Regions from separate parts of the Pseudonocardia sp. NPDC046786 genome, predicted to be linked through region 1. Evidence: riboswitches for the same ligand, from Rfam matches in the RefSeq annotation. Region 1 holds a riboswitch; the other holds the start of a gene.

Region 1 (7,418 bases):
GGGGGCTCGTGCAGGGTGCGCCGGATCAGCACGCCGGCGATCAGCACCAGCACGCTCGCCCAGAACGGCACCCGCCAGCCCCAGCTGAGCAGCGCCTCCTCCGGCAGCAGCGCCACCGGCAGGAACACCGCGGTCGCCAGGATCTGCCCGGCCGGGGTGCCGGAGAGGCGTGCTCGGCCTGGACCCGGTCGCCGACGGCGAGTTCGCCGCCCCGTTCGGTCTGGTCCGCAGCCGCGCGCTGGCCGACGCCGGGCGCACCGTCCGGCTGGCGCTGACCGTGTCGCTGCTGCGCCGCGGCGAGTGGGGTCCCGGGGTCGCCGATCCGCAGTACGTCGCGCTGGGCACCGACGACCTGCTCGAAACGGCGGCCGCCGCCCGGGCCGGGGGCGTCCCGCTGCTGCCGGTGCCGGGCAACTACCACGACGACCTGGCGGCCCGCCTGGACCTGCCGGACGAGCGGATCGCCGTCTATCGCGAGCTGGGGGTGCTGCACGAGCGGGACGCCGACGGCGACCTGCTCCAGGTGTGCACCGAGTTGCTCGGTGGGCGGCTGTTCCTCGTGTTGGTGCAGCGCACCGGCCGGCACGACGGCCACGGCTGGAGCGACGCGCCGGTCCGGATGGCGGCGCACCGCCGGTCCCGCCTCACCCGCGCCGGTGCCGGTGCCGGCACCCGGCTGCGCGGGAGCCGGCACCGGTGGCCCGGCTGCCGCGCGTCCCGCCCGCTCGTCGAGGGACGGGCGGGACGCCCGGGGTGCCGTCAGGTGAACGCCTCCGGCGGCGGGCAGGAGCAGACCAGGTTCCGGTCGCCGTGCGCACCGTCGATCCGGCGCACCGGCGGCCAGACCTTGCGGTCGTGCACGCCCGGCGCCGCACCGGTCGGGTAGGCGGCGAGCTCGCGCGGGTAGGGGTGGTCCCACTTGTCGTCGGCCAGGCAGGCCGCGGTGTGCGGGGCGCCCCGCAGCGGGTTGTCGTCGGCCGGCCACTCCCCCGCGGCGACCCGGTCGATCTCGCCGCGGATCGAGATCATCGCGGCGATGAACCGCTCGATCTCGGCCAGGTCCTCGGACTCGGTCGGCTCGACCATCAGGGTCCCGGCCACCGGGAACGACATGGTCGGGGCGTGGATGCCGTGGTCGATCAGCCGCTTCGCGACGTCGTCCACCGTCACGCCGGTCTCCTTGGTGATCGCGCGCAGGTCCAGGATGCACTCGTGCGCGACGGAGCCGTCGGTCCCGGAGTACAGCACCGGGTAGTGCTCTCCCAGTCGGCGGGCGACGTAGTTCGCGGCGGCGACGGCGGTGAGCGTGGCCCGCCGCATCCCGTCGAGCCCCATCATCCGCAGGTAGGCCCAGGAGATCGGCAGCACGCCCGGGGAGCCGTGCGGTGCCGCGGACACCGGGCCGACCTCGCCGCGGCCGGGCAGGAACGGGACGAGGTGCTCGGCCACCGCGACCGGGCCGACCCCCGGCCCGCCGCCGCCGTGCGGGATGCAGAACGTCTTGTGCAGGTTCAGGTGCGACACGTCGCCGCCGAAGGCGCCCGGCCGGGCCACTCCGACCAGCGCGTTGAGGTTGGCGCCGTCGACGTAGACCTGGCCGCCCGCGTCGTGCACCGCGCCGCACACATCGCGCACCTGCGCCTCGTACACGCCGTGCGTCGACGGGTAGGTGATCATCAGCGCGGACAGCCGGGACCCGTGCTCGTCGATCTTGGCCCGGAGGTCGTCGAGATCGACGTTGCCCTGGGCGTCGGTGCCGACGACCACCACCCGCATCCCGGCCATGATCGCCGACGCGGCGTTGGTGCCGTGCGCGGACGCCGGGATCAGGCAGACGTCGCGCTCGGCCTCGCCGCGGCTGCGGTGGTAGGCCGCGATCGCCAGCAGCCCGGCGAACTCGCCCTGGCTGCCCGCGTTCGGCTGCAGCGAGACCGCGGCGTAGCCGGTCAGGTCGGCCAGCCAGGTCTCCAGCTGGGTGATCAGCTCCCGGGAACCGGCGGTGTCGGACTCCGGGGCGAACGGGTGCAGGTCGCTGAACTGCGGCCAGGTCACCGCCTCCATCTCGGCGGCGGCGTTGAGCTTCATCGTGCACGAGCCGAGCGGGATCATCGTGCGGTCGAGCGCGAGGTCGGCGTCGGCGAGCCGGCGCAGCCAGCGCATCAGCGCGGTCTCCGACCGGTGCTCGTGGAAGGTCGGGTGGGTCAGGTAGTCGCTGGTCCGGGCCAGCGCGCCGGGCAGCGCGTCGGCGGTGCCGGTGTCCAGCTCCGCGGCGTCCTGCGGGCCGGCCCCGAACGCCTCCCACACCGCGCGCAGGTGCGCGACGGTGGTGATCTCCGAGGTGGAGATGCCGACCTCGTCGCCGGAGACCCGGCGCAGCGCGATCCCGGCGTCGTGCGCGGCGGCGACGACGGCGTCCGCCCGGCCGGGTACCCGGGCCAGCACGGTGTCGAAGAACGCGTCGTGCACGATCTCGACGCCGCCGGAGCGCAGCCCGGCGGCCAGCACCGCCGCCATCCGGTGGGTCCGCTGGGCGATGGCGCGCAGCCCCTCCGGGCCGTGGTACACGGCGTAGCAGGCGGCCATCACGGCCAGCAGCACCTGCGCGGTGCAGATGTTGGAGGTCGCCTTCTCCCGGCGGATGTGCTGCTCGCGGGTCTGCAGGGCGAGCCGCAGCGCGTAGTTGCCGTCTGCGTCCCGGGAGACCCCGACCAGCCGGCCGGGGAGCTGGCGGGCGTGCCGTTGCCCGACCGACAGGTAGGCGGCGTGCGGGCCGCCGAAGCCGAGCGGGACACCGAACCGCTGGGTGGAGCCGATCGCCGCGTCCGCGCCCAGCTCGCCGGGCGGGGTGAGCAGGGTCAGCGCCAGCAGGTCCGCGGCGACCGCGACCAGCGCGCCCCGCTCGTGCGCCTGCTCGATCAGCGCCGACGGGTCGGACACCCGCCCGGACGCGCCCGGGTAGCTGAGCAGCACGCCGAACATCTCGCCGTCCGGCAGGGTACCGCCGGACAGGTCGGCGACCTCCAGCTCGATGCCGAGCGGCTCGGCCCGGGTGCGGAGCACGTCCAGGGTCTGCGGCAGCGTGTCGGCGTCGACCACGAAGCGGGCCGACTTCGCGCGCCCGGCCCGGCGCAGCAGCGTCATCGCCTCGGCGGCGGCGGTCGCCTCGTCCAGCAGCGACGCACCGGCGACCGGCAGCCCGGTCAGGTCCGACACCATCGTCTGGAACGCCAGCAGCGCCTCCAGCCTGCCCTGGCTGATCTCCGGCTGGTACGGCGTGTACGCGGTGTACCAGGCCGGGTTCTCCAGCACGTTGCGCCGGATCGCCGACGGCGTCCGGGTGCCGTGGTAGCCGAGCCCGATCATCGGGACGTTCACCGTGTTGCGGTCGGCCAGCGCCCGCAGCTCGGCGAGCATCTCGGCCTCACCGACCGGCGCCGGCAGCGAACCGCCGACCGGCTCGGGATCGCGGATCGCGGCGGGCAGGGCCCGGTCGGCCAGCGCCTCGAGCGAGTCGACGCCCAGCGCGTCGAGCATCCGGGCGAGTTCGCCGGGCCGGGGCCCGACGTGCCGGTCGGCGAACGGCAGTCCACGCTCGAGCTCGGCGAGGGTGGGACGGTGCTGCTGCGGGGTCGGGCTCACGGCGCCTCCGAAGGTGACGGCTCGGGCGGGGCAGGGCTGTCTCGCCCCTCCCCCTCTGTCCGTACCCGCGATCCGGGCGCCTGAGAGATTCACCCGAGGCTTCGGGCTTTCCCCGTCGGCGGACGGGCCCCCCGTGGTGGCCCGTCGCTTTCCAGAGGCGTCTCTACCGTGCGGTCCTGGTGCCTGAGAGGTTCCGGGAAGGGATTTGCTCCTTCGGCGCCCGGCTGTACTGCACCGGGTCTCTCCCGCTCGGTGTCAACGACTACCGGGCCGAGGATAACCGGTCCGGTCAGTATTTCCACGGCACCGCGGCCGGAACCGTCCCGCCAGGCTGCTCACATGTCGAACAGCAGCGCTCCGAACCCCGTTCCCGCCACCACCGCCGCCTTCCACCTGCAGGCGGTCCTGTCCTTCGGCGTCTCGCTGGCCGCGGTCGTCGTCGGGACCTTCTACCTGCCCGTCGACGGCTGGGTGAAGGCGTTCCTGGCCATCGCCGTGCTGTACGCCATCACCTCTGCGTTCACCCTCGCCAAGTGCGTCCGCGACAAGCAGGAGAGCCTGACCGTCGTCAACCGGGTCGACCAGGCGCGGCTGGAGAAGCTGATCGCCGAGCACGACCCGTTCCGCTCGGTCGCGTGAGCCGGCCGCTCAGGAGATCGCGCGCCGGGACCGGCGCCGGGCCAGCTCGTCCTCCGGGGACTCGTCGACGGTGCCGCCGTCGGCGCGTTCCACCGGGAAGTCCTTGATCACACCGCTGATCTCGCGCATCGCGCCCGAGACGGCGATCCCGAACACACCCTGACCGCCCTGCAGCAGGTCGACGACCTCCTCCGGGGAGGTGCACTCGTAGACGGTGGTCCCGTCGGAGAACAGGGTGATCCCGGCGAGATCCCTTATCCCGCGCCGGCGCAGGTGCTCGACCGCGATCCGGATGTTCTGCAGCGAGACCCCGGCGTCGAGCAGCCGCTTCACGATCTTGAGGACCAGTACGTCCTTGAACGAGTACAGCCGCTGGCTGCCGGATCCGGCGGCACCGCGGATCGACGGCACGACGAGCCCGGTCCGAGCCCAGTAGTCGAGCTGCCGGTAGGTGATGCCGACGACCTGGCATGCGGTCGGACCGCGGAAGCCGACGAGGCGATCGGACACCCCGTCCAGCCCCTCACCGACGAGCGGGTCCGGGAACAGCTCTGCCTGCCCCGGCCCCTCGCGTGGTGGCGTCTGCACCGCGTGGTCTCCCTCGGTCGGCCGCACCGTGACCGTCCTCGCCGTCCCATCACTCTCGGTGAAGGCGAGTTGCACGGATGTCATCAACGCTGATGACGGTAGGCCCGGGGGCCGGAGTGGTCAACGCGGCTCGCCGACACGGCCGTACCGCACAACGCCAGGTGACGGAGCACGGGCGGCCCGGTCACGCCGAGCGGCACTGGGTGTCGCCGAACGGTCCGGAACACCCGTTCGGGTGTCAGCCGGGCTGGGCGCCGCGGAAGTCCTCCGGTGACACCGAGTCGAGGAACTCGCGGAACTTCTCGACCTCGTCCTCCTGCTCGTCGGGGATGACGAGCCCGGCCTCGGCCAGCACGCTCTCGTCGGCGTGCACCGGGACACCGGTCCGCAGCGCCAGCGCGATCGAGTCACTCGGCCGGGCGGACACCGTCACGCCGCCGTCGAAGATCAGCTCGGCGTAGAAGGTGCCCTCCTGCAGGTCGGTCACCCGGACCTGTTCCAGCCGCCGGCCCAGTGCCCCGATGACGTCCTTGAGCAGATCGTGGGTCAACGGCCGTGCCGGCTTGACCCCCTGCTGCTCGAGGGCGATGGCCGTCGCCTCGACCGATCCGATCCAGATCGGGAGGTAGCGATCACCGTTGGTCTCCCGCAGCAACAGGATCGGCTGGTTCGCCGGGAGTTCGACCCGGACGCCCACGACGCGCATCTCGCTCATCAGCCCGCCTCCCCGGCCCTGTCGGGCCTGTCGGCCGCCCGGGGTGGACCCGCCACCCCGGCCGCCCTGATCGCCTTGCTCGCCCTGGTCCGTGCCCTGGGAGCTGTGGTCGCTCGTACCGCCGCCACCGACACGTTCCGACGCTACACGGGCGGGGCCCCCGATGCGCGCCTCCGGACGGGGTGTGACAGCGTCCTTTCGACGATCGTCACACGCCCGCCTCCGCACGGCGTGTCCGCTGGACCGCCGCCGGTGGATCAGCCCCGGGGGTCGCCCTCGCGAGGACCGGTCAGGAAGACCAGGCGGAACTTGCCGATCTGGACCTCGTCACCGTTGGCGAGCACGGCCGTGTCGACCGGCTCGCGGTTCACGTAGGTGCCGTTCAGGCTGCCGACGTCCACCACGACGAACTCGCCGGCGTCCCGGCGGAACTCGGCGTGCCGGCGGGAGACGGTGACGTCGTCCAGGAAGATGTCGCTGTCGGGGTGCCGGCCCGCACTGGTGGTCGGCACGTCGAGCAGGAAGCGCGAACCGGCGTTCGGGCCGCGCCGGACCACCAGCAGGGCCGACCCGGCGGGTAGCCCGTCGACGCCGGAGACGGCGGGCTCGGCGCTCGGCTGCTCCACGTCGGCGAGGAAGTCCGCCCGGAAGACCGATGTGGTCTCCGGTGCGCGCTCCGGCGGCACGTCGCGCGGGTCGTTCGTGGTCACCTCGGGGTCTCCTCCTCCGGAAGCGGGGGTCCCGGACACGGTCCGGGTGATGCAGGCGGGCCGGCCGCACTGGTGCGGTGCTGCGCTGAGACGGATGTCGCCTCGACCGGCCGCGATGTCGACGTGTCAGGGGGACCGAACCTACCCGCCCCGGTGTCGCCGCGATACGCCAGGCCGCGGCGCCCGGGTGACCCGTGCGACGGACGGTCGCCGGGGGTGGTCAGGAACCGTCGGCGAGCCGACGGTAGGCGTCGGCGTCGAGCGGGCCGGCCGGCGTGGCGCCGTCCGCGATCCGCACGTCGACGATCCAGCCGTCCCCGTACGGAGCCGAGTTGATCAGCTCCGGACCGGCGTCCAGCGCCTCGTTGACGGCGACCACCTCGCCCGCCACCGGTGCGTAGATGTCCGACACCGACTTGGTCGACTCGACCTCGCCCATCGTGTCGCCCGCGGACAGCACGTCGCCGACGGTCGGCAGCTGGACGAAGACCACATCCCCCAGCTGCGACTGGGCGTGGTCGGTGATGCCGATCCGGACCACCCCGTTCCCGGTGTCGCGCACCCACTCGTGGGCCTCGGTGTAGGTCAGGTCCGAGGGAATCTCCGAACTCACGCGACGAGCCTAGCCCCCGCCATCCGGGTGACCGAACCGGGGCGCCGGGGGCGGGAACGGGCGCCGCATCGCCAGCCCGAACTGCACCAGGTAGAGCAGGCCGGACCATATGTAGAGGGCGACGCCCCAGATCGCGAACGCGTGCGCGATCACCCGGACGGCGGTCTCCGCGGCGGACGGGCCGTCCCCGAGAAGGAGCAGCGGGAAGGCGTAGAGCAGCACGAAGGTCGCGGCCTTGCCGAGGTAGACGACCTCGAACGGGCCGTACCCCCGGCGGCGCAGCACGAACACGCACACGGCCAGCACGACGTCCCTGGCGAGCAGCGCACCCACCGCCCACCAGGGCACGATGTCGCGGATCGCCAGGCCGACCAGCGCGGCCAGGATGTAGAGCCGGTCGACCGCCGGATCGAGCATCGCCCCGAACCGGCTGTACTGGTCCAGCACCCGGGCCAGCTTCCCGTCCAGCCAGTCGGTGAAGCCGCCGATCGCGAGCACTGCGACGGCCCAGCCG
Region 2 (7,418 bases), on a different contig from region 1:
GGTCGCGTCGTCGAAGCGCTTGCCGACGATCATCAGCCCGGCCGGCAGCCCGTCCACCAAGCCGGCCGGCACGCTCGCTGCCGGGTGCCCGGTGACGTCGAACGGGGCGCAGTTGCCGACCATCCCGAGCGCGGTGGGCAGGTAGCTGTCCAGGTCGGCGTCGAGCCCGATCAGCTCCGGGGCGGTGTAGGGCAGGGTCGGCATGACCAGCACGTCGTAGCTGCCCAGTGCGGCGTCGTAGGCGGCGCGCAGGTCGAGGGCCAGGTTGCGGGCCATCGCGTAGTACGACCCGCCGCCGTGGCCGAAGGTGTAGCCGCCGGACAGGCCGACCAGCTTCACCGTCTTGGACAGCTCCGCACCGCGTTCGATCCGCTGCCGCGCGTAGTGCGCGATCAGCTCGGGATCGTAGAGACCGGGGTAGTTCATCCCGTAGGCGTTGCCGGCCACCATCTGGTAGGCGGCGCCCTCGGTGGCGATGACGTTCCAGACCGCCATCCCGTCGAGGTGCCAGGGGATCGACACCTCCTCGGCGGTCAGCCCGGCCCCGCGCAGGGTGTCGATCGCCTCCCGCACGGTCCGGTCGACGCCCGGGTCGCTCTCCGGGCGGCCGAAGCCCTCGGTGACGATCCCGACCCGCAGCCCGGCCGCCGACGTGCCGAGTGCGGCGAGGTAGTCGACCGGCTCCAGCGAGGTGGGCTGGCGGGCGTCGAGCCCGTCGACGCCGGCGAGCACGCCGAGCATCAGCGCGGCGTCGGTGACGGTCCGGGTGATCGGCCCGAGATGGTCGATCGTCGCCTCGATCGGGAACGCCCCGGTGTAGGGCACCAGACCGTGCGTCGGCTTGTGCCCGACCGTGCCGGAGAACGCGCTGGGGATGCGGATGGAGCCGCCCTGGTCGCCGCCGACGGCCAGATCGACCGCGCCGCTGCCGACCAGCGCGGCACTCCCGCTCGACGAGCCGCCGGACACCCGCGACGGGTCCCAGGGGTTGCGCACCGGCCACGGCCGGGAGGTGAAGCTGGCACCGGAGAAGCACAGGTCCTCGCAGACCGCCTTGCCGGTGATCGTCGCCCCGGCGGCGAGCAGCCGGGTCGCGACGGTGGCGTCCCGGCGCGGGACGAAGCCCTCGACGGTCGCCGAGCCGTTGGTCATCGGGACCCCGGCGAGCGAGATGTTGTCCTTCAGGGCGACGGTGCGCCCGGCGAGCGGGCCGTCCGCGGCGCCGGGCACCGAGGTCGTCACGTACCAGCCGCCGAGCGGGTTGTCGGCCGGTTCGGCCCAGGCGCGCTCCGGCGCCTCGGGGGCCGACGCCCGGTACAGCTCCTCGACCCGGTCGGTCGCGCTCAGCGTCGCGGTCACGGCGGGGAGGAACTCGGCGAGCTCGGCCTCGGACAGTCCGAACGCGTGCTGGGAGTTGATCGCCGCGAGCCGGGCGGGATCAGGGGGTGGCAGTGCCATGGAGCAGAACTCCTCACGTGCTGTGGATGCGAGAAAGCTAGGGAGTCCGCCCTGTCGTGTCAATGTTTGTCGACGCGTTGACAGGAGTTCTGATCTGGACGTCAACCGCCCGTCATCCGGGTGAGATCAGGACCGCCCCTCGGTATCGGACGCCGGCCCCCCCGACCGCACGATCCGTGGGACGCTGCCCGGGTGGTCCCGGTCGCGGACCACCGTCGCGTCGCGGGAGGAACGGTGCAGATGGACGGCCCGCTCCGGAGCCGGGCGGCGGTGGGCGTGCCGGTCGACGACCCGGGCCTGCCGCACCGGCGGGCCTAGCCGTGCGCCTGGGCGCGCTGCTCGCGCACCTGTCGGACGCGCCGCCGTACCCGGTGGTCGGGTGGGCGCGCCGGCTCGCCGCCGCCGGGTTCCGGAGCCTGTGGGCACCCGAGATCATCGGGCGCGGCCGGCTGGTCCCGGACCCGTTCGCGGCGCTGGCGGCCGCGGCGGCCGCCACCTCGGACGTCGAGCTGGGGACCGGCACGGTGCAGGTTCCGCTGCACCATCCCGCCGAGCTCGCGCACCGGATGCTCTCGCTGCAGGCGGTGTGCGGCGACCGGCTGTCGCTCGGGGTGAGCCCGGGCTCGACCCGCAGCGACTACGCCCTGCTGGGGTGCGACCACCGGGGCCGTTTCCGTGCCTTCGACGAGAACATGGTCCGGCTGCGGGCACTGCTCGCCGACGGTGGCGACGCGCAGGCCCGGCTCGCCGACCCGCCGCGCGGCGGCCGCCCGCCGCTGCTGCTCGGCTCGTGGGGAGCGAACGTCGAGAAGGCGGCCCGCCACTTCGAGGGCTGGCTCGGCTCGGCGTTCCGCGTCACCCCCGACGAGCTGCTCGCCGCGCACGACCGGTTCCGGGCCGCCGGTGGCCTCCGCGCCGTCGCGTACGCGATCCCGGTGCCCGCGGGCGCCGATCTCGGGCCGATCGGCGAGCAGCTGCGCCGCTATGCCGGCGCGGGCTTCGACGACGCGGTCGTGGCGATCGCGCCGGGCGGGCCGGACCCGGAGCGGGTGCGGGCACTGCTGCCCTGAGCCCGGCGGGCCGCCGCACGGCCCGCGCCCTCATCGGCGGCGGCCCGGAGGGGTCCGCGCGGCGCCGGTCCGCACCGTGCAGTCGCTGTCCGACATCGACCCGAACGTGGCCCCGCGCGCCGCGGCCAGGTGCAGCGGCTGCTCCACGTGATGACGGCCGTCCAGGGCGATCGTGCCGCGCGGCACCTCGAACCGGCCGTGGCGCATCTCGTCGGCCACCGGTGTCGGGTCGGTGGTCCGGACCTGCCGGGCCGCGGCCGCCCACACGTGGATCGCCTCGAACATCGACTCGGACAGGCTGGACAGCGGCGGCGCCCAGCGGCCGAACCGCTCGCGGTAGCGCTGCAGCAGCGTCCCGTTGCGCTCGGTCTGCAGGTGCTGGAAGTAGCCGGACACCCCGTGGATGCCCTCGGACGCCTCGAACCCGATCCGCTCCAGGGTGGCCTCGTCCATCGCCGGGCCCAGGCTGACGGTGCGCTCGCGCAGGCCCATCGCATGGCACTGGCGCTCGAACGCGGCGGCGTCGGCGCCGACGAAGGTGTCCAGCACGATGTCCGCACCGGACGCGGCGATCCGCTCGATCAGCGGGCCGAAGTCGCGGGCGCCGAGCGGGGCGTACCCCTCACCGACCAGCACCGCGCCGTTGCCGGGCAGCACCTCCCGGGCGATCCGGTTCACCGTCCGCGGCCAGACGTAGTCGTTGCCGGCGAGGAACCAGCGCCGCCCGCCCGACGACCGCATCACCGGGCCCGCCGCCAGCGCGATCTGGGTCCACGGCCGCTCGCCGAGCCGGATCCGCAGCCGCGACTCGCCGCCGCCCTCGTTCATGTTGGTGTGCACGACCAGCACGTCGTGGCCGGTCAGCGCCGAGGACACCGCCTGGTAGGTCGCCGACGTCGTGGTCAGGAAGATCGTCCGGCAGCCCGCGCGGGCCAGCCGCAGCGCCTCCAGCGCGCCGGTGCCGGGATCGGTCGCGTCGTCGGCGTGCAGCAGCTCGACCGGCCGCCCGCCGATCCCGCCCGCGACGTCGATCTCGTCGACGGCGAGCACGGCGGCGTTCGCGACGGCCGAGGCGAACACGCTCCCGGAACCGGACCGGCTGGTGAGGGCGCCGATCCGGGGGCCGGTGGCGGCCCGGTCGCGCACCGGGTGCCCGCGCCGGCGCATCAGCCACTCCAGGCCCTGCGCGTCGATGTGCGCGTCGAGCCGGATCCGGGTCCCGCCGGGGGCCACGGTGAAGCGCAGCCGGATCCGGCCGCGCCACGGCTGGTCGTGGGTGATGGTGATGCTGTCCGGCCTGCGCAGGTCGCTGATCCGGCCCAGGACGTCGACCGGCGGGCCGTCGCCGATCGGCGCCCGCAGGGTGATCGGCTCGCCGAGCGCGACCCGGTCGCAGGACGCGCCGAACAGCCAGCCCCCGCCGTCGCGGCCGAACCGGTCGAAGACCACCTCGGGTGCGACGGCGGCGAACTCCTCCACCGCGACCGCGATCGTCCCCATGCCGGTGGGTGGGTGGCCGTCAGCGGGATCCGTCGGCGCGCCGGGTCATCCGGCCGCCTCCCGGCGCGCCGGCTCCCGGTGCCCGGCTGCGCTCTCGGCGGCGGACCGGGCCTCGCCCAGCGACGACTGGAACAGGTTGCGCAGCAGCGCGATCACGTCGGCCGCGGCACCGCCGGGCTCGATCGCGTAGTAGCGGAACCTGCCGGACCGGCGCTCGCTGACCAGGCCGGCGATCCGCAGCACCCGCAGGTGGGTGGAGACCGCGGTCCGGCCGACCGTGGTGATCCGGTCCGCCAGCTCGCCCGCGCTGCACTCGTCGCTCTCGGAGAGCACCGCCAGGATCCGGCGGCGGACCGGATCGGCGAGCGCGTCGAAGGCGAGACCGGCGTCCCGGTCGCCCGCGCCGAACGCGTCAGACGCGTCAGGATCCGTTGACATGGTACGGAGTCTAGCCGGAAGCCGTCCGGACCCCTTCCCTCCGGCGCGGGAATCGGTATCGTCCTGCGGACAACTGAAGACCGGGCCGTACGAGCCCGCGCGGAAGAGACCTGTCGCACGACCGGGCAGGCACCGGAGGAGCAAGCACCCCGCCAAACTCTCAGGTACCCCACACCGCACGGACCAGGCCACTCTGGAAAGCAGGCGTCGGACACGCCTCGCCGATGGTGAAAGCCGGTCGTGCACCGGTGAATCTCTCAGGCTCGGGACAGAGGGGGACCGTGTGGGCGGCACCGCCCACGCGTCTGCCCCGGGGTGAGCACCACGATGACCCAGACCGAGACCCAGACCGAGACCCAGACCGACACCGCGACCCGGACCGGGCCGAGCGAGCGCGAGCTGCTGCGTTCGGTGCTGCACGACACGCACGTCGCGCTCGGCGCGACCTTCACCGGCTTCGCCGGCTGGACGATGCCGGTCCGCTACGGCGGCGACCTCGCCGAGCACCACGCGGTGCGCCGCGCGGCCGGCCTGTTCGATCTCTCGCACATGGGCGAGATCCACGTCGAGGGCCCGGCCGCCGCCGCGGCGCTGGACGGCGCGCTGGTCGGCGACCTCGGCGCGCTGGCGCCCGGCCGGGCCCGCTACACGATGCTCTGCGCGCCGGACGGCGGCGTGCTCGACGACCTGGTCGTCTACCGGCTCGCCGCGGAGCACTACCTGGTCGTCGCGAACGCGTCGAACCGGCTGCTGGTGGCCGCCGAGCTGGGCGAGCGCTGCGCCGGCGACGGCGTGCGGATCACCGACCGCTCCGCGGACACCGCGCTGGTCGCCGTGCAGGGCCCGGCGTCCGCGGCGATCATCGAGACCGCGACCGGTGCGCCGGTCGGCGACCTGCGCTACTACGCGGCCCGCCCGGCCACCCTCGCCGGGCACCAGGTGCTGCTGGCCCGCACCGGCTACACCGGCGAGGACGGCTTCGAGGTCTACGTCGGCACGATGGGCGCGGCCGCCGTCTGGGAGCGGCTCACCGCGGCCGGGACCGGGCACGGGCTGGTGCCCTGCGGACTCGCCTGCCGCGACACGCTCCGGCTGGAGGCCGGGATGCCGCTGCACGGACACGAGCTCGGCCCCGGCCGCTCGCCGTTCGCGTCCGGCCTGGGCCGGGTCGTGAAGTTCGGCAAGGAGGCCGACTTCGTCGGCCGCGCCGCGCTCGCCCGCGAGCGGGACACCCCGCAGGCCCGGGTGCCCGCCGGGCTGCGCGGCAGCGGCCGGCGCGCGCCGCGGGCCGGCCATCCGGTGCTCGACGGCGCCGGGGCCACGGTCGGCGAGGTGACCAGCGGCGTGCTGTCCCCGACCCTGGGCCACCCGATCGCGATGGCGTTCGTCGACCGGGCCGTGTCCGGGCCCGGCACCGCGCTCGTCGTCGACGTCCGCGGCCGGCCCGAGCCGGTCGAGGTGGTCGGCCTGCCCTTCTACACCCGTCCCGAGTGAGAGGATCCGACATGTCCGTCCCTGACGACCTGCGCTACACCGAGCAGCACGAGTGGGTACGGGTCGAGGGTGGCACCGCCACCGTCGGCATCACCGCACACGCCGCCGAGGCACTCGGCGACGTCGTGTTCGTCCAGCTGCCGGCCGCGGGCGACACCGTCATCGCGGGCGAGGCCTGCGGCGAGATCGAGTCCACCAAGTCGGTGAGCGACCTGTTCGCCCCGCTCGGCGGGACCGTGACCGTGGTCAACGACGCCCTCGACGACGCGCCGGAGACCGCGGGCGAGGACCCTTACGGCCGCGGCTGGCTGTTCCGGGTCGAGCCCGGCGACGACGGCGTCCCGGAGCTGCTGACCGCCGCCGAGTACCGCTCGCTGACCGGGGAGGGTGGCGCGTGAACAGCACCTTCGGCGCGTCGCTGGCCGACGCCGATCCCGAGGTCGCGAAGGCCGTCGACGCCGAGCTGGCCCGGCAGCGCGACACCCTGGAGATGATCGCCTCGGAGAACTTCGCCCCGGTCGCGGTGCTGGAGGCGCAGGGCTCGGTGCTCACCAACAAGTACGCCGAGGGCTATCCCGGCCGCCGCTACTACGGCGGCTGCGAGCACGTCGACGTCGTCGAGCAGCTGGCGATCGACCGGGCCCGCGAGCTGTTCGGCGCCGAGTACGCCAACGTGCAGCCGCACTCCGGCGCGCAGGCCAACGCGGCCGCGATGGCGGCGCTGCTGCAGCCCGGCGACGGCCTCCTCGGCCTCGACCTGGCGCACGGCGGGCACCTCACGCACGGCATGAAGCTCAACTTCTCCGGCCGGCTCTACCGGGTCTCGGCCTACCACGTGGACGCCGTGACCGGGCTCGTCGACATGGCCGAGGTCGAGCGGGTCGCCCGCGCCGAGCAGCCGAATATGATCATCGCCGGCTGGTCGGCGTACCCGCGCGAGCTGGACTTCGCCGGGTTCCGGCGGATCGCCGACGAGGTCGGCGCGCTGCTGATGGTGGACATGGCGCACTTCGCCGGGCTGGTCGCCGCCGGCGAGCACCCGAGCCCGGTGCCCTACGCCGATGTCGTCACCAGTACCACCCACAAGACGCTCGGCGGCCCGCGCGGCGGGCTGATCCTGGCCCGCGCCGAGCACGCGAAGAAGCTGGCGTCCGCGGTGTTCCCCGGCCAGCAGGGCGGCCCGCTCGAGCACGTGATCGCCGCCAAGGCGGTCGCCCTGCGGATCGCCGGGACCGAGGAGTTCGCCGAGCGCCAGCGGCGCACCGTGCAGGGCGCCCGGCTGCTCGCCGAGCGGCTGGTCGCCGCGGACTGCGCGGACGCCGGCATCCGGGTGCTCACCGGCGGCACCGACGTGCACCTGGTGCTGGTCGACCTGGTGAACTCCGAGCTGGACGGCCGGGCCGCCGAGGACCGGCTGCACGACGTCGGGATCACGGTGAACCGCAACGCGGTGCCGTT

Evidence for each region. A riboswitch is a leader RNA that binds a small molecule or an ion and turns the genes downstream of it on or off. The one in region 1 is predicted to bind glycine.
Region 2: it holds a riboswitch for glycine, as region 1 does, so the genes downstream of both, gcvT (glycine cleavage system aminomethyltransferase GcvT) here and gcvP (aminomethyl-transferring glycine dehydrogenase) in region 1, are expected to answer to the same signal.

The regions. Positions count from the first base shown of each region.
Region 1 covers NZ_JBEYYF010000031.1:8,961-16,378, reverse strand. Annotated here, with positions in the region: partial or broken gene ABZ881_RS27370 (MFS transporter) at 1-167, opposite strand, end outside; gene gcvP (aminomethyl-transferring glycine dehydrogenase) at 760-3,639, opposite strand; glycine riboswitch at 3,801-3,897, opposite strand; gene ABZ881_RS27360 (YiaA/YiaB family inner membrane protein) at 3,979-4,278, shown strand; gene ABZ881_RS27355 (MerR family transcriptional regulator) at 4,288-4,893, opposite strand; gene ABZ881_RS27350 (bifunctional nuclease family protein) at 5,105-5,581, opposite strand; gene garA (glycogen accumulation regulator GarA) at 5,839-6,291, opposite strand; gene gcvH (glycine cleavage system protein GcvH) at 6,512-6,904, opposite strand; gene ABZ881_RS27335 (CDP-alcohol phosphatidyltransferase family protein) at 6,914-7,418, opposite strand, start outside.
Region 2 covers NZ_JBEYYF010000015.1:18,342-25,759, reverse strand. Annotated here, with positions in the region: gene ABZ881_RS19030 (amidase) at 1-1,458, opposite strand, end outside; gene ABZ881_RS19025 (LLM class flavin-dependent oxidoreductase) at 1,779-2,528, shown strand; gene ABZ881_RS19020 (substrate-binding protein) at 2,559-4,028, opposite strand; gene ABZ881_RS19015 (metalloregulator ArsR/SmtB family transcription factor) at 4,074-4,466, opposite strand; glycine riboswitch at 4,650-4,748, shown strand; gene gcvT (glycine cleavage system aminomethyltransferase GcvT) at 4,794-5,960, shown strand; gene gcvH (glycine cleavage system protein GcvH) at 5,972-6,358, shown strand; gene glyA (serine hydroxymethyltransferase) at 6,355-7,418, shown strand, end outside.